Regions from separate parts of the Clostridium septicum genome, predicted to be linked through region 2. Evidence: riboswitches for the same ligand, from Rfam matches in the RefSeq annotation. Region 2 holds a riboswitch; each other region holds the start of a gene.
The links. Region 2 has a riboswitch for S-adenosylmethionine ahead of metK (methionine adenosyltransferase). Riboswitches for the same ligand answer to the same signal wherever they lie in the genome.

Region 1: another riboswitch for S-adenosylmethionine. It lies ahead of CP523_RS09460 (MGH1-like glycoside hydrolase domain-containing protein); the one in region 2 lies ahead of metK (methionine adenosyltransferase).
Region 3: another riboswitch for S-adenosylmethionine. It lies ahead of CP523_RS11625 (methionine ABC transporter ATP-binding protein); the one in region 2 lies ahead of metK (methionine adenosyltransferase).

Annotation. Positions count from the first base shown of each region.
Region 1 covers NZ_CP023671.1:2,086,680-2,093,670, forward strand. The annotation lists partial or broken gene CP523_RS09440 (IS1182 family transposase) at 101-1,441, shown strand; tRNA gene CP523_RS09445 (tRNA-Met) at 1,589-1,664, opposite strand; tRNA gene CP523_RS09450 (tRNA-Met) at 1,680-1,755, opposite strand; gene CP523_RS09455 (5-formyltetrahydrofolate cyclo-ligase) at 2,090-2,653, shown strand; SAM riboswitch class I at 2,721-2,817, shown strand; gene CP523_RS09460 (MGH1-like glycoside hydrolase domain-containing protein) at 3,028-5,475, shown strand; gene CP523_RS09465 (metalloregulator ArsR/SmtB family transcription factor) at 5,603-5,980, shown strand; gene CP523_RS09470 (NifB/NifX family molybdenum-iron cluster-binding protein) at 5,983-6,354, shown strand; gene thrS (threonine--tRNA ligase) at 6,447-6,991, opposite strand, start outside.
Region 2 covers NZ_CP023671.1:2,237,366-2,244,356, reverse strand. The annotation lists gene recD2 (SF1B family DNA helicase RecD2) at 1-1,766, opposite strand, end outside; gene nagA (N-acetylglucosamine-6-phosphate deacetylase) at 1,897-3,033, shown strand; gene metK (methionine adenosyltransferase) at 3,089-4,264, opposite strand; SAM riboswitch class I at 4,382-4,486, opposite strand; tRNA gene CP523_RS10290 (tRNA-Tyr) at 4,599-4,683, opposite strand; tRNA gene CP523_RS10285 (tRNA-Thr) at 4,689-4,763, opposite strand; tRNA gene CP523_RS10280 (tRNA-Val) at 4,784-4,859, opposite strand; tRNA gene CP523_RS10275 (tRNA-Tyr) at 4,876-4,960, opposite strand; tRNA gene CP523_RS10270 (tRNA-Thr) at 4,969-5,043, opposite strand; tRNA gene CP523_RS10265 (tRNA-Tyr) at 5,070-5,154, opposite strand; gene yyaC (spore protease YyaC) at 5,478-6,008, shown strand; gene mreB (rod shape-determining protein MreB) at 6,060-6,991, opposite strand, start outside.
Region 3 covers NZ_CP023671.1:2,524,776-2,531,766, forward strand. The annotation lists gene malQ (4-alpha-glucanotransferase) at 1-371, shown strand, start outside; gene CP523_RS11600 (MerR family transcriptional regulator) at 501-1,304, shown strand; gene CP523_RS11605 (MATE family efflux transporter) at 1,355-2,689, shown strand; gene CP523_RS11610 (DUF503 domain-containing protein) at 2,720-3,007, shown strand; gene CP523_RS11615 (hypothetical protein) at 3,076-3,522, shown strand; gene CP523_RS11620 (GNAT family N-acetyltransferase) at 3,710-4,204, shown strand; SAM riboswitch class I at 4,279-4,448, shown strand; gene CP523_RS11625 (methionine ABC transporter ATP-binding protein) at 4,529-5,494, shown strand; gene CP523_RS11630 (methionine ABC transporter permease) at 5,494-6,129, shown strand; gene CP523_RS11635 (MetQ/NlpA family ABC transporter substrate-binding protein) at 6,168-6,980, shown strand.

The DNA of each region.
Region 1 (6,991 bases), 150 kb from region 2:
AGTTCTTCAGACTGCTGACAAAGTGTCAGCAGTCTTTAATTTTATACAAATATGTAATATAATTTAAAATATATTAATTTATTACATAGGGGTTTTGGTGATGATAAACGAAAGAAGACAAGCGCAAAATGAAATGGAAGTGGTTATGCTAGAACAATTAGTTCCGAAAGACCATTTATTAAGAAAAATTGATAAATACATAGATTTTTCATTTATTAGAGAGTTAACTAATGATTTGTATTGCCATACAAATGGTCGACCAGCTGTTGATCCAGTAGTACTATTTAAAATGTTATTTATAGGATATCTTTATGGCATCCGCTCCGAAAGGCAACTAGTTAAAGACATAGAAGTAAACTTAGCATATAGATGGTTTTTAGGTTATTCAATTACTGAAAAAATTCCAGATTCATCTACAATAAGTCAAAATAGAATTAGAAGATTTAAAGGTACTGATATTCCACAAAAAATATTTGATAATATAGTTCTTCAAGCTATGGAAAAAGGATTAGTTGGTGGTAAGATTCTTTACTCTGATTCAACACATATAAAAGCTAATGCTAATAAGCGTAAGTTTGAAAAAATTGAAGTACAAGTAACACCTAAAGAGTATATAGAACAACTAGATATTGATGTGAATTTAGATAGAGAAAATCATAATAAAAAACCTTTAAAACCAAGAAAAGAAAAAGAAGAAACAAAGCAAATTAAGAAAAGTACTACAGATCCTGATAGTGGATATATGATGAGAGATAATAAACCAGAAGGATTCTTTTATTTAGATCATAGAACTGTAGATAGTAAAAATAATATTATTATGGATGTACATGTTACCCCTGGTAATGTCAGCGATAGCGAGCCAATACTAAATAGAATAGATAGAATTAAAGAAGTATTTAGTATAAAGCCAAAATATCTTGGTTTAGATGCAGGATATTCAAGTAATCCTATTTTCAAGGGGATTGTAGATAGAGATATAACACCAGTAGTTGCATATAGACGTTCTCCTCATAAAAAAGGAATGTATACTAAGAATAAATATATTTATGACTATGATAAAGATATCTATATTTGCCCCAATAATGTTGCGTTAATATATAAAACTACGACTCGCGAAGGCTATAGAGAATATAGATGTTTTGAAGAAATTTGTATGTATTGCCCTCATAAAGATAAGTGTCTTGGAGAAAAAGCTAAATATAAAACAATTAGACGACATGTTTGGGAAAATCATAAAGATGATAATAAGAACTTTCTTAAAACTGAAAAAGGAAAGGGAATTTACAATAGAAGAAAAGAAACAGTTGAGCGAAGCTTCGCAGATTCAAAAAATTTGCATGGGCTTCGCTATGCTCGCTTCCGCGGACGCGAAAAAGTATCCGAGCAATGCCTACTAACTGCAGCAGTGCAGAATATGAAAAAGATAGCAACAAGACTATCTTTGCTACTTTTAGATTTTATTCGTATTATTTTGGATGATATTTTAAATATAAGTTTTATTCATAATTAATAATAGAAAAACCCTCTGTTTTTTAACAGAGGTTTTTCAACAAACTGAAGAACTATACATTTTGTATAGTTCTTTTTTTGGTTGCGGGAGCAGGACTTGAACCTACGACCTTCGGGTTATGAGCCCGACGAGCTGCCAACTGCTCCATCCCGCGGCATTATGGGAAATATGGTTGCGGGGGCAGGACTTGAACCTACGACCTTTGGGTTATGAGCCCAACGAGCTGCCAACTGCTCCACCCCGCGATATATATTAATTATAGTATTCTCTAAGTATAGTATTAATATTCTATTAAGTCAATGATATATAAGAAAAATATATTTAAATATATTTTTCTTATATGACATATATTTAATATATTATATATATGTCATATATATTGATAATTATACAAGCTAAAAGTTATACTAAATTAAGATAAATAGAATAAAAATTAAGATATCTATAAATTTCATATGATAAAATATTATTAGAGTGAAATTATATGAATATAACGTAAATTGATTTTGGTGAAATATAAATTTATATTAATAATAAAGTAGGTATGACGAATTCATTTATATAAAGAGGTGTTAATGGATGAAGAAAAAAGAATTAAGAAATAGAGTACTGGAATTTAGAAATGATTTAAGTAAGGAAGAAAAATGTAAAAAAGATAATAAAATATTAAGGGCACTTTTAGATAGTGAATTATATAAGAATAGTAATAATATTTTTGTATATATAAATTATGGTAGTGAGATAAATACAAAAGAATTTATAAATATAGCTATAAAAGATAGAAAGAAAATATTTGTTCCTAAAATAATTAAAGAAATTAAGGAAATGAAGGCAGTTCAGATTACTTCTTTAAATAATCTTATGGAAGATAATTATGGAATATTAGAACCAAATTCATTTGAAGGAAGTATAGAAAAAGATAAATTAGATTTAATAATAGTTCCAGGAGTAGTATTTGATCTTAAAGGAAATCGTATAGGATATGGAGGAGGATACTATGATAGATATTTATCTGAAATAAAATTAAATAGTAATAGAGTTGCTTTAGCCTATGAACTTCAAATAAAGAATTCTATAGATGTTGACGAATATGATATTAATGTAAATTATATTATTACAGAAGATAGAATAATTAATATGTAATGGTAAAAATAGTTAAAAGAATTATAGTATAGTGTATAATGAAAATATAATTTAATTGGGAATTAGACTTTTATTAAGAATTGTGGAGGGACTGGCCCTAAGAAATCTAGCAACCTACTGTATATGTGTGGTGCTAAATCTTGTAAATATTTGAGAAATAAAACTTTTAAGATAGCACCTTATTGTAGGGTGCTATTTTAATGACAAAATAATAAAATTAGAGAATTTTACGTAGTTCATTAATAGAATAAATTAAATGAAATCTTAACATACTAAAAAATGTACTGAGAAAATAAGTAAAGTGGTGGTGGATTTTAACATTTACTATGTGACTTATTATTAGTAATACAACTTTGAAAAGGAGAAATGTTAAGATGGCTATAAAAAATATACAAAAAATAGTAGCGACAGCTATTGTAACAACAGCATTATTTGGTAACTTTAGTTTTGTTAATGTACTAGCAGAAGATAAAAGAGCTCAAATAGCAGATTTTAAAAATGTACTTGATGTAACTGGAAGTCCCCAAATTGATCTAAATGATGATTATTCAACCAATGTTGATAATCCTTTTTCTGATATGGGGGCATGGCATGCTTATTACTTGCCTAAGTCAGGGGATACTAATTTATATGGAGGTTTTACAGGTCCGTTAATAGTAGGAGAAGAATATCCTATAAATATGTCTGATAGTATTAGTAAAATTAAAATAATAGATGCTAATACAAATGCACCATATGATCTAACATCAGCTAAAACTTCTTTTGATTTTTATCCAGGAAAATTAGTTCAAAAATATGAATTAACAGATTTAACTCTTAACTTAGATTTAATATTTGCAACAAATAGAACTGCATTAGTAAGAACTGAAATAGTTAATAATACTGATAAAGAACTTAACTTAAAGCTTGAATGGACTGGTAATATATTTAATAAATCACCTTATGCATTAAAGAAAGATGATGAAGGAAATAAAGTCTATGATTTAAATCAAACATTAGAGGCGAATAGTGAAGGCGTTCAAGTGAATTTTTCAAATATAAGATCAACTTGGTCCTTCTTCTCAAATGATCAAACTAAATTTGTAGTAAAGTATGAGGGGAATACTAGTACAACAGTAGATGAAAATACATATAAAACTATTTTAAATGATGTAGTTAAGATACCAAGTAAACAAAATTTTAAAACATATACTGCAGAAAGTTACACTTTTACAAGTGATGAGTTAAATAAAGAAAAAGATAAAGTAAAAGATATTTTTACAGATACAGATAAGCAATTTGCAGATAACGAAACTCGTTGGCAAGGATATATAAATCAAACATTTAAGGATGAAACAAAAACAACAGACGAAAAATATAAAAATGCAGCAGTAAAATCAATGATTACTTTAATGACTAACTGGAGAAGTGCAGCAGGGGCTCTTAAGCATGATGGAGTAATCCCATCACTATCATATAAATGGTTTGTTGGATTTTGGGCATGGGATTCATGGAAACAAGCAGTTGCAACAGCACAATTTGATGGTGAACTAGCTAAAAATAATATAAAAGCACTATTTGATTATCAAATACAAAAAGGGGATTCAATAAGACCTGAAGATGAAGGAGCTATAATTGATGCTATATTTTACAATCAAGATGAAGCAAGAGGCGGTGAAGGCGGAAATTGGAATGAAAGAAATTCAAAGCCTGCTTTAGCAGCTTGGTCAGTCTGGAATGTATATAAATCTACGGGAGATAAAGAATTTTTAAATGAGATGTATCCTAAATTAGTAGCATATCATGAGTGGTGGTATAGAAATAGAGACCATGATAAGAATGGCGTAGTTGAATATGGAGGAATGGTACATGACTTAAATAATAGCGATGAAGAAAGAATATTAGCTGCGGCATGGGAAAGTGGAATGGATAATGCTACTAGATTCGATGAAGAAGGTTATGGAGAAGGTGATATAGGTGTTAAAGTCTTTGAAAATAAAGATAAAGATGGAAAACTAGTTGGATATTCTATTAATCAAGAATCAGTTGATTTAAATGCATATCTTTATGCAGAAAAAGGATTTCTAAAATCAATGGCAGATGAGTTAGGAAAAGATAAAGACTCTAAAAAATATGAAAAGGAAGCTAAAGATCTTAAAGATTATGTAAGTAAAAATATGTATGATAAAGAAACCGGATTCTTCTATGATTTACAAATAAACGATAATGGTAGTGAAAAGAAGCTTCTTGTAAATAGAGGAAAGGGAACTGAAGGTTGGATACCTCTATGGGCTAAGATGGCAACAAAAGAAGAAGCTGAAGGTGTTAGAAAAGCTATGATGGATCCTGAAATGTTTAATACCTTTGTTCCATTACCAACAGCTTCAAAAGATAACCCTAAGTTTGATCCTAATAAATATTGGAGAGGACCTGTTTGGTTAGATCAGGCTCTATATGGTGTAGAAGCTCTTCAAAATTATGGTTATTATGATGATGCATTAACTTTATCCAAGAAATTATTTGATAATGCAGAAGGGTTAATTAGTGATGGACCTATAAGAGAAAATTATAATCCAGAAACAGGAGAAGGATTACATACTAAGAATTTTAGCTGGTCAGCCTCAGCTTATTATATAATGTATAAAGATACTTTAACAAATGATAAAACAACTTCACAAATAGGATTTGATAAGTTATCTGAATCTGATAAAGACTCATCTGTAGAAAAGGCAGAAAAATCAACAGGTGTAACTATAGCAATTGGAGTAATAGTAATAATAGCTATAGGTGGTGGGGTTATATATTATAAAAAGAAAAATGATAATAACAATAAAGAAAATTAGAATGAAGATAATTAAGTCTATTTTTGTAGACTTAATTATTTTTTTTATTTATAAATATACTTGTTAAATTTAATTAAGAGTATTATAATTTAATTAAGCAAATACTTAATTAAAACAGGGGATAAGTATGAAAGAAAAAGTTAAAGTTTTTAAAGCAGTTGGAGATGAAACAAGAATAAAAATATTAGTATTGTTATCTAAAAAAAATATATGTGCAAAAGGTATTGCAAGACATTTAAATATATCAGAAGCGGCAGTTTCTCAACATATAAAGATATTAAAAGATGTTAATTTGATAACAGGATATAAAAAGGGCTATTATGTTATTTATGACTTAAATAAAAGTGTTTTAGAAGATGCTATAGATTTTATGAGCTTATTAATAAATGATGATATAAGCTCAATTAATAATAAATTAAATATTAATGATTTTAACATTTTAAAATGTAAAAATAATTGCAAATCTAAGAAGGTTTGTTGTAAAAATTTATTAGAGGAGGATTAGATATGAGAATTTGTTTCCCAGTTAAATCAAATGAAGGAATGGAGAGTGTACCATACGGACACTTTGGATCAGCTCCACTATTTGTAATATGTGATTTAGAAAAAGATGAAGTTTCAACTGTAGATAATGGAGATTTAGAACATGAGCATGGAAAATGTCAACCTATAAAAGCATTATCAGGAGAAGTTGTAGATGCTGTAATAGTAGGAGGAATTGGTCAAGGAGCTATAGCTAAGTTAAATTCTTTAGGAATTAAAGTTTACAGAGCTGTAGAAGGAACTATAGCAGATAATATAAAAGCATTTAATGATGATAAATTACATGAGTTTTCAATGAATCATACATGTAATCATCATGGATGTTCTCATCACTAAGGTATAATATTTAATTATATTATATATTTTAAATTTACAATATAGAAATAGTCACTTACTTTTAGTAAGTGACTATTTTATTTAAATAGATTTTATTTTTCTTTATTAGCAATTTCTAATATTAATCTATTTTTTAATTCAGAAGTAGGTATAGCTCCTTCTTCACCATTTTTTCTGCTTCTTACAGCAACTTCATTATTAGCAGCTTCTTTTTCACCAACAACTAAAATATAAGGTATTCTTTCAAGTCTAGCTTCTCTAATCTTATATCCGATTTTTTCAGCTCTATAATCTCCTGAAATTCTTATTCCTGAATTTTTGAAATCTTTAACTATTGATTCAGCATAATCGTTATACTTATCTGATATTGGAAGAACTATAGCTTGAGTTGGAGCTAACCAAGTAGGGAATGCACCAGCATATTTTTCTATAAGCATTGCTAAAGTTCTTTCATAACATCCGATTGATGATCTATGAATAACATAAGGACGTTTTTTATTACCATCTTTATCTATATAAGTCATATCAAATCTTTCTGCAAGAGCAAAGTCGATTTGAATAGTTATTATTGTATCTTCTTTTCCATGAACATTTTTAAATTGGATATCTAATTTAGGTCCATAGAAAGCAGCTTCAC
Region 2 (6,991 bases):
CCTTCTCTAAAGATAACTTCTTTTAAAGATTTTTCCTTCTTATAAGATGCTTTAGGGTTTAATACTTCTTGAAGTTTATTATTTAGATTTTGAACGCCTAAAGTTCCTTTTCTAGTTGGTGTTAAAACTTGCATATCTCTAAGTTTATCCCAATTATTGTTAAATTTAGGTAATCTTCTATTTATTAAATCTATTATTGTATTTAATATGTCATCTAAATCTTGCTTATTTTCAAAAAAGAAATCCCCATCTTTTCTATTAGTTTGAGGCATTTCTCCATTATTTATCTTATGCGCATTTGTTACAATCATGCTCTCTTTTCCTTGTCTAAAAATATCCTTAAGTCTTACAACTTTAATAAAATTACTTTCTATAAGATCTTTAAGAACATTTCCTGCCCCAACTGATGGTAATTGATCTACATCTCCAACTATAATTAATCGAGTTCCTAACTTTATTGCTTTCAATAGGTTATGCATAAGCATTATATCAATCATCGATGCCTCATCTATAATTACTACGTCTCCTTCTAGTGGAGATGTTTCTCCTTTTCCAAAAAAAGAATTTTCATCATCACTAACTCCCATTTCAAGTAGTCTATGTATAGTTTTAGCTTCTCTTCCTGTAGATTCAGTCATTCTTTTTGCAGCTCTTCCTGTAGGTGCAGCTAATAGTACATTCATTCCATTGTTTTCATAAATTTCTATTATAGCCTTTATAATTGTAGTTTTTCCTGTACCTGGTCCGCCTGTTATTATTTCTATTCCATTATCAAAAGCCCCTATTATAGCCTCTCTTTGTGATTGTGCGAATTCTATATTATTTTTCTTTTCAAAAGATTTTATCTCAAATTCAATATCCGTATTTATTGTTCTAAAATTTTCTATACCTAAAGTTATTATTTTATTTGTTACACCTAATTCACAATAATAATATGGTAGTAAAAATACCCCTTCTATATCACCAATTTTCTCTATTTTTATTTTACCTTCTAAACTGCAATTATATATATTTTCTTCTACTAACTCTTTATCAACAACTAACACCTTAGCTACTTCATCAATTAATTGTTCTTTTGGCATATACGTATTACCTGATGCTGAAAATTGATTTAAAACATATCTTATTCCACTTTGAACTCTATAAGGAGAGGTAATTTCAATTCCAATATTTTTAGCTATTTTATCTGCTGTTATAAATCCTATTCCAGATATTTCATCTGAAAGCACATAAGGATTTTCTTCAACCACATATCTTGATTGATCTCCATATTTTTTATATATTTTTATGCATTGATTAGTTGTAATTCCATGACTTTGAAAATAAATCATAATATCCTTTAAGCCCTGCTGCTCAATGTAGGATTCATATATTATTTTGAATTTCCTTTCACCTATCCCCTCTATTTCTTTAAGTCTTTCTATATGATTATCTAAAATATCCAGTGTATCAACGCCAAATTTTTGAACTATTTTCTTAGCAGTTACCGGTCCTATTCCATGTATTATTCCTGTACTTAAGTATTTTTCTATTCCTTCAACTGAATTAGGTAAAACTTCTTCGTATTCCTCTATATTAAATTGTCTTCCAAATTGTTTATGTATTACCCACTGACCTTTAATCTTTACTTGCTGACCCTCTTTTAAAAAAGGTGCAACACCAACAGCATTAATTGTCTCTTTATCTATTCTTATTTTTGAAACTACATATCCTGTATCATCACTTTTAAATACAATCGTTTCTACTATTCCATTTAGGATTTCCATATTATCGCTCCAAATCTCTTAATAATATTTTAATCTTATACTTTTTATTATATAATTATAACATAAGTATAATTTTTAAAATTTATTATCTAATAATTTATTATCTTAAGAGAAAATATGGAGGTGCGTTATGTTAATTAAAAACTGTAACATAATTTTCTTAGACAGAATTGAAAACGGTTCTGTACTAATTGAAAACGGTAAAATAAAAGAAATTAATCCAACTAACATAAAATGTAATGAGGTTATTGATGGTGAAGGTCTATATCTTTCACCTGGATTTATAGATGTTCATATTCATGGTGCTGGTGGCTACGATACTATGGATGGTACTGTAGAGGCTATAAATGAAATATCTAAAGCAATAGTAAAGCATGGAACAACTTCCTTTACTCCAACTACTATGACAGTTTCTATTGATGCTATAAGAAAATCAATGGAAGCTATAAAAACTTGTAAAGAAAACGGTACTGATGGGGCACAAGTTTTAGGTGCTCATCTAGAAGGACCTTTTATAAGCCCTAATGCAATTGGCGCTCAAAACCCTAAGTATTTAATTGCTCCAACTATAGAAAATTATAATTCTATGGTTGGAGATGCCAAAGACGCAGTAGTTTCAATTACTATCGCTCCTGAAGTTCCTGGTGCAACTGATTTAATTAAATACCTATCAGAACAAGGAATTGTTTGTTCAATGGGGCATACAAAGGCTACTTATGATGAAGCTATGGAAGGTATTAAATGTGGTTGCTGCCATTCAACTCATTTATTTAATGCCATGACTCCATTTACTCACAGAGAACCTGGCGTTGTTGGAGCAATCTTTGATACTGATATAACTACAGAAACCATATCTGATGGAATTCATATTTCATTTCCATCATTAAGAGTCGCTTATAATCAAAAAACAACTGATAAAGTTTTATTAGTAACTGATGCTATGATGGCATGTGGAATGCCTGATGGTATGTATTCACTTGGTGGTCAAGATGTTGTTGTTACTAATGGAGCAGCAAGATTAACTAGCGGTAGTTTAGCCGGATCAGTTCTAACTTTGGATAAAGCAGTTAGAAATGTATTTAATAATACTAAATATCCATTAAACGAAGTAGTTAAAATGGCTACATTTAATGGTGCTAGGCACTGCAAAGTTGAAGATAGAAAAGGTCTTATAAAAGAAGGTTACGATGCAGACGTAATATTATTTGATGAAAATATTAACATAAGAAAAGTAATAGTTAATGGTGAAGTTGTTCATACAGCTTAAAATTCATTGTAATAAAAAAAAGATATAGAGTTTGAGGCTCTATATCTTTTTTATATTAAATATATTTCTTTATCTCTTCAACTTTATTTAAATTTTCCCATGGTAAACTTAAATCATTTCTTCCAAAGTGTCCATATGCTGCAGTTTGTTTATATAAAGGTCTTCTTAACCCTAAATCTCTTATAATAGCACCTGGTCTTAAATCGAATACTTTTTCTACAATTAAAGCTATTTCTTCATCTGATTTTTTACTAGTTCCAAAAGTTTCTATTGAAATTGATACTGGCTTAGCTACTCCTATAGCATATGCTAATTGAACTTCTAGCTTATCAGCTATTCCTGCTGCTACTAAATTCTTAGCTACCCATCTTGCTGCATATGCTGCTGATCTATCAACTTTTGTTGGATCTTTTCCTGAGAATGCTCCACCACCGTGTCTTCCTGCTCCACCATATGTATCAACTATTATCTTTCTTCCTGTTAATCCTGAATCCCCTTGTGGGCCTCCAACTACAAATCTACCAGTTGGATTTATAAAATATTTAGTCTTTTCATCTAATAATTCTGCTGGAACTACTGCTCTTATTACATGTTCCATTAAATCTTGTCTTATTTGTTCTTGTGTAACGTCTTCTCCATGTTGAGTTGATATTACTATTGTATCTATTCTTATAACTTTATTATCATCATATTCTACTGTAACTTGAGTCTTACCGTCTGGTCTTAAGTATGGTAATGTACCATTCTTTCTTACTTCTGATAGTCTTCTAGATAATCTATGTGCCATTGCTATTGGTAATGGCATATATTCTTCTGTTTCATTTGTTGCAAAACCAAACATCATACCTTGATCTCCAGCTCCTACAGCTTCAACAGAGTCATTATCTCCTTGTCTTGATTCTAAAGCTTCATCTACTCCCATAGCTATATCGCCTGATTGTTCATCTATTGAAGTTAAAACTGAACATGTATCGCAATCAAATCCATACTTAGCTCTATCATATCCTATTTGTTTTATAGTGTCTCTAACAACTTTCGGAATATCAACATAACAATTAGTTGATATTTCTCCCATAACTAATACCATTCCTGTAGTAACTGCTGTTTCACAAGCAACTCTAGCATTAGGATCTTTTGCTAATATACTATCTAATACGGCATCTGAAATTTGGTCACATATTTTGTCTGGATGCCCTTCTGTAACTGATTCTGATGTAAATAATCTTCTCATTTATATTTCTCCCTTCATTTTATTGATATTAATTCTATATACACCTGTTATAATCTAAATAAATTTAAGTAATAAAAAAGTCTCTTCGATAAGAAGAGACTTTAACTGTCAAACTCTTTCTTATCTTGTAGAATTATATTCCACAGGAATTGGCACCTTTGTGATATATCACAGGTTGCCGGGTTTCACAGGGCCCTTTCCCTCCACCTCTCTTGATAAGAACTAATATCATTTTTTTATACGAGTCAAATTATATCATTTTTTATATTATTGGTCAACATTATTAATAATTTTTTTAATAAAAAAAAAGCAAGATTTAATATCTTGCTTTTAATGGTGGGGGAGGACGGATTCGAACCATCGAAACGAAACGTAACAGATTTACAGTCTGCCCCCTTTGGCCACTCGGGAACTCCCCCATTATTGGAGCTGGCAATAGGAATCGAACCTACAACCTGCTGATTACAAGTCAGCTGCTCTACCGTTGAGCCATGCCAGCATATTGTTTTTTATTTTAAGTGGTGGGCACAACAGGGATCGAACCTGTGACCCTCTGCTTGTAAGGCAGATGCTCTCCCAGCTGAGCTATGCGCCCTTAAAAATTAATAAAATGGTGGGGGAGGACGGATTCGAACCATCGAAACGAAACGTAACAGATTTACAGTCTGCCCCCTTTGGCCACTCGGGAACTCCCCCATTTTATTTGGAGCTGGCAATAGGAATCGAACCTACAACCTGCTGATTACAAGTCAGCTGCTCTACCGTTGAGCCATGCCAGCATATTTGTTAAATTAAAATTAAAGTATGGTGGGGGAGGACGGATTCGAACCATCGAAACGAAACGTAACAGATTTACAGTCTGCCCCCTTTGGCCACTCGGGAACTCCCCCATAATTTAACTTTTTGATTCTTATGTCTCGAACAAATCTTATCTGCTCGACTGACAATGACTAGTATATAATCATTAACTATTAATTTCAAGTTCAACTTTTACCATTTTATAAGAATTAAAGTATTTATTCTTTAATTTACTCTTATTTCCTTCATATTATGCCTATATATAAATTTGTTTAAGTTTTAATTTTTTTGAATAAATCTTCATAAGTAACCTATATAATTAAATATTTATATTTGAATCCTATATTATTTTTATAACTATATATTATAATCCTTGTTCCTTCCTCATATATATTATCTATAAGGGGGTGAAGCTTTGGTAAAACATAAAGTTTTTTATGAATCTGATTTGGCTTATTATGAGATTGCTAATGTTTTAAAAAACTATATATCTAAAAATACAGTAATTGTATGCATTGGAACAGATAAATGTATAGGTGATTGTCTAGGTCCTTTAGTAGGTACATATCTAATAGAAAATAACTGCGACCTTCCTGTTTATGGTACTATAGAATCTCCTATACATGCACTAAATATAGAAAAACGTTTGTCTCAAATAAAAAAACTTCATCCTAACTCTACAATTATTGGTATTGATGCATGCTTAGGTGATACAAAATCCATAGGTGAAATTCATATAAGAAATTATCCAATTCATCCTGGTAAGGGAGTAGGTAAATTATTACCTGATGTGGGATCTGCTTCTATAATAGGTATAGTTGAATCTAGTGACAATGCAGAGTTTTTTACCTCTCGTAGCATTCGTCTTCATCTAATTATGAGTATGGCAAAAGTAATTTCTAAGGGTATATCCAAAGCTTATTATTTATCTAATATAACTAACTAAAAATAAAAAGGTATAGAATTTTAAAATTCTATACCTATATATCAAATAATATTAATCAATTAATGTTATTTCTTGTCCAATTAATGATGAATCAATTTTATCTAAATATCTTAAAACCTCACCAGTTCCTTCTACTACGGCTTCTACTGAATTATCTGCAATAGAGACTGATACTCCTGTTTCGTTTTGTATTACCTTATCTAATCCATCTAATAATGATCCTCCACCGGTCATTAAAATCCCTTTTTCAATTATATCTGCCGCTAATTCTGGTGGAGTTCTTTCTAAGACAAACTTAACTTGTTCTACAATTAATCCTACAGACTCTTTTAATGCTTCTCTTATCTCATCTGTACTAATTGAAACTTCATCTGGTAAACCTGTAACTAAATTTCTACCTTTCATTGTAGTAACCAAATCTCTCGATCCTTTAAATACAGATCCTATATTTACCTTTAATTCTTCAGCTGTCTTTTCTCCAATCATAATTTTATACTTGCTTCTAACATATTTTATTATAGCATCATCAAAAGTATCTCCTGCCACCTTTATTGAGCTTCTAACAACAACCCCTCCAAGAGATATTACTGCTATATCTGTAGTTCCTCCACCTATATCAACTACCATAGATCCATTGGGCTTGGTTATATCTAAGCCAACTCCTATTGCAGCTGCCAAAGGTTCTTCAATTAAATGTACTCTTTTAGCACCTAAGTTTGTTGTAGCATCCATAACTGCTCTTTTTTCAACTTCCGTGGCTTGTGAAGGTACACATACCATTACTTTAGGCGCAGTTATTTTTGCTTTTCCATACGCTTTTTTTATGAATTCTTTTAACATTTTTTCTGTTATATCATAGTCTGATATAACACCGTTTCTTAATGGTCTAACCGCAACTATATTTCCTGGTGTTCTTCCTATCATTTTTCTTGCTTCTTCACCTGCAGCAAGTACTTTATTATTGCTTTTATTAATGGCAACAA
Region 3 (6,991 bases), 290 kb from region 2:
GAGGCGATGTTTACTTACCTCATAATTATGAAAAAAATTGTGTAGTTTATACAGGTACTCACGATAATGATACAATTTGTGGATGGTATAATGAAACTGCCACGGAAGAAGAAGTAGAATTTGCTAATAAATATTTAGCTTTGAATTACAAAGAGGGAATAGCTTTTGGATTTATAAGGGGGATCTTTAGTAGTGTTGGAAATTTAGCAATAGCTACAATGCAAGATTTTTTAAGTCTAGGAAATGAAGCAAGAATGAATTTCCCATCTACTTTAGGAGGTAATTGGAAGTGGAGGATAAGAAAATATGAGTTAACTGATGAGTTATCACAGAAGATACTTGAATTAACAAAAAGGTATGGTAGAGAATAATTAAGTTAATAAAAATTATATAGAATAAAAGAATTATAAGAATTTTTGATTTTTAATCTGCATTTTGCTAAATTTAGCATAATGCAGTTTTTTTATATTATAATTAAATTTAGATTGGAGGTTGATTCTATGAAAAATAAATACATGGTAGGAGAAGTTTCAAAATTTTTAAATATAAGTAAAGATACTTTAAGATATTATGATCAAATTGGCATAGTTACACCTAAAAAGAGTGGGAAAAATGGATATAGATATTACACTATGGATAATATAGTTTTATTAACTTATGTTTTAGTATTAAAAGATTTAGATGTTCCACTAAATGAAATAAAGAATATTCTTAGTAATAACTCGCTAGAAAGTATGATAAAGCTAATAGGAAACCAAAAGAGAGTAGTAGAGAAAAAGATAAAAGAACTTCAAGGGATAAAAAGTACTATAAATAGCTTAGAAAAGGCTTTTATTCAAGCCTATAATTACAATAATAAATTTGAAGTAATTGAAAGTCCAAAATTTATATATAAAGAAATTGGAGAAGAAATAGATAGTACCATGTCAACAGTAATGGATGAATTTAGAAGTATCAATGGTTTAAGTGAGATAGTTTATACTGTTATAATAAAAAACATATGTGATATTAAAAAAATAGTAGATAATAATATCTTTTATACTGTTAGCGCTAGAATAGAAAAGTTTGAAAATGAATTCTACATAGGTAAAACAAATATTTTCGAAAAAAGTAAATGTATTCATACTGTTATAAGGTCATCAGATGATATAAAAGAAATAGATTTAATGGAATTAAAAAAGTACTTAAAAGAAAATAGCTTTACAATTAATGGAGATATTATTGCAAGAGCAATAGCTTTTGAACATATAGATGAAAAGCCTATTGATTATTATGAAGTTTGGGTTCCTATAAAAGAGTGTTGACATTAGAGTAACTCAAAGGTTTATTATCTTACTTGAAAGGAAGTGATTATTTGAGCAGAATTTTGGATTTAGGGAAGGATAATATATGGAAATTGTTTTTGAAGTATTCAATTCCAAGTGTTATAGGAACTCTTATATTTTCAATTTACATTGTAATTGATGGAATATTTGTTGGAAGAGCTGTTGGTTCAAGTGGGCTTGCAGCTATAAATATAGCAATGCCATTTTTTAGCACTGCCCTTGCTATAAGTTTAATGGTATCAGTTGGAGGAAACACTATAACAAGTATAGAGCTGGGAGAAGGAGATAAAGAAAAAGCAAGACAGACCTTTAGTTTAGCCTTTTACTCACTTTTAGTGGTTTCTATCATGGCATCTATAATAACATTATTATTTACAGAAAATATAGCAATGTTTCTAGGAGCCAAAGGAGACTTAATAAAGCCAGTAGGGGAGTATTTAGTAGTATTAGCAATATTTATGCCTATATTTACATGTTCAGGATATTTGGCAACTGGACTTAGAACAATTGGAAAACCTAATTATTCAATGATGTGTAATATAGTTGGTTCTGTTTTAAATATAATACTTGACTATATTATGGTAGTAAAATTAGGAATGGGAGTTTTTGGAGCAGCTTTAGCTTCAGGAATAGCTTTTACATTTGCATTTATATTTGGTTTATTAGGATATTTTAATAAAGACTCAGTTCTTAAATTGGTGAAATGCAATATAGATTATAAGAAAATATTTAGGTTTTTTTATAATGGATCTTCCGAAGCTTTATCGGAATTTGCTTTTGCCTTTTCTACATACTTATTTAATATTGTTTTAATGGGAAGATTAGGGGAAATGGGTGTTTCAGCATTTTCTATAATTCAGTATATAGCATCATTAATTGTAGCCGTATATTTAGGTATATCTACAGGGATATCACCTATAATAAGCTATAATTATGGGGCTAAAGAAGGAAATAGAATAAGAGAAGTTACGAAAATATCATTACTAGTTATGAGTTTTCTTGGAATAGTATGTACAGCAACTTTATTTTTCGCAGGAGAAAATTTAATAAAGTTATTTATTGATGGGGATGCAAAGTTAATAGAAATTACTGTATGGGCATGTAAAATATATTCAACTTGTTTCTTAATTAGTGGAATTAATATATTATCATCTACATATTTTACTGCTTTAGAAGATGCAAGAACATCTATAATAATTTCTTTACTTAGAGGAATTGTTTTTATTACAATAGGAATAATAGTATTACCAATATTTTTTGATATTAATGGTATATGGTTAACAGTAACTTTTGCTGAACTATTAACATTATTAGTATCCTATAAATTAATGAAAAAATCTTATTGTAGTATGAAATATAAGTAAAGTTATATTTTAAGGGAAAGAGAGCTTCATATGAAAGTGTTATTAATGAAAGTAAAATTAAGAGCTAGTTGGGTTCATTCTTTAAAGGAAAAGAGGATGGTAGTTAGAAGAATAACGGAAAGATTAAAAAATAAATTCAATATTTCAGTTGCAGAAGTCGAGGATCAGGATATACATCAGATTATTGTAATAGGAATTTCAGCTATTTGTGGCAGTAGTGCTAAAGTTCATTCTACACTAGAAAATATAATAAATTTTATAGAGTGCAATACAGATGCAGAGATAATAAATATAGATACTTTTGAGGATATATATTAAAGGGTATATTTTGTATTTAAGTGGCTATAATCATAAATAAATTATTTATGATTTAAGGGGATTTCATAATGGAAAATATTAATAAGAAAAGTATATTATTTTCAATTGTAATGATATTTATATTAGTGTTTATGTGTTTTAATTGGGGAAAGAAAAATATAGAAGATATTACTAGAAGAGATTTACATTGTTTAGTTGATACTCCTTACTATGTAAGAGGAGTTTATTTAGATGAACAAAATTTAAATGTAAATATATCTGGAAATATGGATAAAGAAGGTTGCGAAGAAATAGTAAAAAAAATATATGGCAAGATAAAGAAGAATTCAATTAAAGGGAAAAACATAGTTGTGAACTTTGCATCAGAAGAAAATAATTTAAATAGAAAAGTAAATGATTCACATGTAGAAAAAATGCATACTAAAGTAATATTAAATCCTAAAAATCTAGATATAAAGGTAAATTTATTTGAGAATTTTAATATGACTCCAGAGATTCTTAAAGTAAATATATAGGATTTTTAACAAATAGTAATGAAAATGAAGTTATGCTTTATGAAAAATATAAAAAAGTATTTTAATAAATAGTTATGATTTTAATGATTTAATAAAAAATTGAATAAATAATTAAATTTAAAAGGTATTTCTTAGAAGAGATACCTTTTATGTTAGAATAGATATAAAAATAATTATGGAGGATAGAATGGAAAGTTTTAGATTAGCAAACAAAGATGATTTGTTTAAAGTAAGCAATATTTTAAAAGAAATAATTAATAATAAACCTGAAGGATTAAACTGGACAAAAGATTATCCTAATGAAGAAGTTATAAAAAATGATATAGAGAAAAAAGAGTTATTTATCTTAGAAATTAATAATGAAATTTTAGGGGCTGTAGTTTTAAATTGTGATGAAGACATAAATTATAAAAAAATAGAATGGAATAGTAATAAAACTCCACTTGTAATACATAGATTATTTGTATCAAGAAATTATATGGGAGAGGGTTATGGTAGCCTTTTATTAAAGAGCGTTATAGATAAAGCAAAAAATCATGGGTTTGAATCAATAAGATTAGATACATTTAGCAAAAATATTAATGCCCAAAAGCTATATATAAAGTCAGGGTTTAAATATAAAGGAACTATCAATTTAGAAGGAAAAGTCGGAGAGTTCTTTTGTTATGAAATGAATTTATAAAAATTTCAGAAAAATGTTGACAAAATTATAAATTAATAATATATTAATATAAACAATAAAATTAAATAAGATTTTTCTTATAAAGAGCGGTGGAGGGACTGGCCCTGTGAAGCCCAGCAACCTACTTTTAAAAGGGTAGAAAATAGAAAGTTTAGATTTATTCTAGATATGTTTATTTTATAAAACCTAAGTTTAGAAGTGTGGTGCTAATTCCTGCAGCTAATTTTTAGCTGAAATATGAGAGTGAATTAATGGGCGACTTTTACGCACTAGAGATTTATTCTCTAGTGCGTTTTTTATTTAATTGAAAAAGGGGGATTATAAATGATAGAAATAAATAATTTAAATAAAAAATTTGGGAGTTTAGAAGTTTTAAAAGATATTTCTTTAAATATAAAAGAAGGAGAAATTTATGGACTTATTGGACATAGTGGAGCAGGTAAATCAACTTTATTAAGATGTATAAATGGATTAGAAAGTTACGATAGTGGATCAGTTAAAGTTATGGGAAAGGAAGTTAAAAGCCTAAATAATAATAAACTTAGGCAATTTAGAAAAGATTTAGGAATGATATTTCAAAATTTTAATCTTTTAGAAAGAAAATCTGTTTTTGATAATGTAGCTATTCCGTTAGAAGTCTGGGGGTATGATAAAAGCTATATACAAAAAAAAGTAAGAGATTTATTAAAACTTGTTGGATTAGAAGAGAAAGCTAAGTGTAAACCAAGGGAGTTAAGTGGAGGTCAAAAGCAAAGAGTAGCTATAGCAAGAGCATTAGCGTTAGAACCTAAAGTATTATTGTGCGATGAAGCTACATCAGCACTTGATCCTAAAACAACAAAGGATATATTATCATTACTTTTACAAATTAATAAAGAACTAGGTATTACAATTGTTATTGTTACCCATCAAATGGAAGTAGTAAAAGAGGTTTGTGAGAAAGTGGCATTAATAGAAGGGGGCTTTTTAAAAGTAGAGGGACAAGCAGAAAAACTTTTCTTGAAACCGGGAGTATCTCTTAAAAAATTTTTAGGAGACGATGATGATGAACTACTACCAAATACAGGGGTTAACATAAAATTATTCTTTCCAAGTACATCATCAGAAAATGCACTTATAACAAAAATGTCTAGAGAAATCTGTGTTGACTTTTCAATAGTTTGGGGCAAACTTGAAAAGTTCAGAGATAATGTACTTGGAAGCTTAGTTATAAATGTTGAAGAAAAAGATAAGGAAAAAATAATAGGATATTTACAAGATAGAAATATAATATTGGAGGTGCTTAAATAATGATAGATATTTTAATTCCAGCATTTTTAGAAACTTTAATAATGGTAGTTTTATCAACAATATTTTCATTAATATTAGGGTTTATTCCAGCAATTATTTTAATATTAACATCGCCAACAGGATTAAGACCTAATAAAGTATTATATAAAACATTAGATTATATAATAAATATTTTAAGAAGTTTTCCATTTATTATTCTAATGGTATCAATAGTTCCTATAACTAGATTTATAGTTGGAAAATCAATAGGTACAGTAGCAGCAATTGCACCACTTACTATTGCGGCAGCACCTTTTGTTGCAAGAGTAATAGAGTCATCATTGAAGGAAGTGGATAGTGGTGTTATAGAAGCGGCAAAATCTTTTGGAGCATCAGATACACAAATAATATTTAAAGTGATGATTAAAGAAGCTATACCATCAATAATATCAGGGTTAACATTAACGATTATAAGTATTATAGGTTATTCAGCCATGGCTGGGGCTGTTGGAGGAGGCGGTCTTGGAGATGTAGCTATAAGGTATGGATATCAAAGATATAAAATAGATGTAATGGTAGTTACAGTTATTGTACTTATAGTTATAGTACAAGGGTTGCAGTCATTAGGAAACTATTTATATAAAAAATTATCATAGATAAAATAAATAATTTAAAAATTAGGAGGTATAAAACTATGAAAAGAAAATCAATAGTATCAGTATTATTAGCAGGGGTTCTAGCTATAGGGTTAATAGGATGCGGAAATAAAGGAGCATCAGAGGATAAAGTTATAAAAATTGGTGTTTCACCAGTTCCTCATAAAGAAATAGTGGAGCATATAGTACCTGAATTGGAAAAAGAAGGGTATGAGGTAAAAATAGTTGAGTTTACAGATTATGTTACACCTAATACTGCTTTAGCAGAAGGAGAACTAGATGCAAACTATTTTCAACATATATCTTATTTGAATGAAACAAATGATAGTAAAAAATTAGATTTAGCTTATACAGCGGAAATACATTTAGAACCAATAGCTTTATATTCAAAAAGTATAAAAAATTTAAATGACCTAAAAAATGAAGCAACTATTGCAATTCCAAATGATCCATCTAATGAAGCTAGAGCTTTAAGACTACTAGAAAAACAAGGTTTAATAAAATTAAAGGATGGAGAACTTATAACTCCCAAAGATATTGTAGAGAATAAAAAGAATTTTAAATTTAAAGAATTAGAGGCTGCACAAATGCCAAGAGTGTTAGAAGAAGTTGATGCTGCAATTATAAATGGAAATTATGCCATAGAAGCAGGATTAAATCCATCTAAAGATGCCTTGGTAATAGAGGATAAGGATGCAGAAGCTGCAAGGATATATAGAAATATATTAGCTGTGAAAAAGGGAAATGAAAAATTAGAGAAAATTAATGCTTTAACAAAAGCTTTAACTAGTGATTCTGTTAAGAAGTTTATAAATGAAAAATATAATGGAGCTGTAATTCCTACATTTTAATAAGTCAGCTG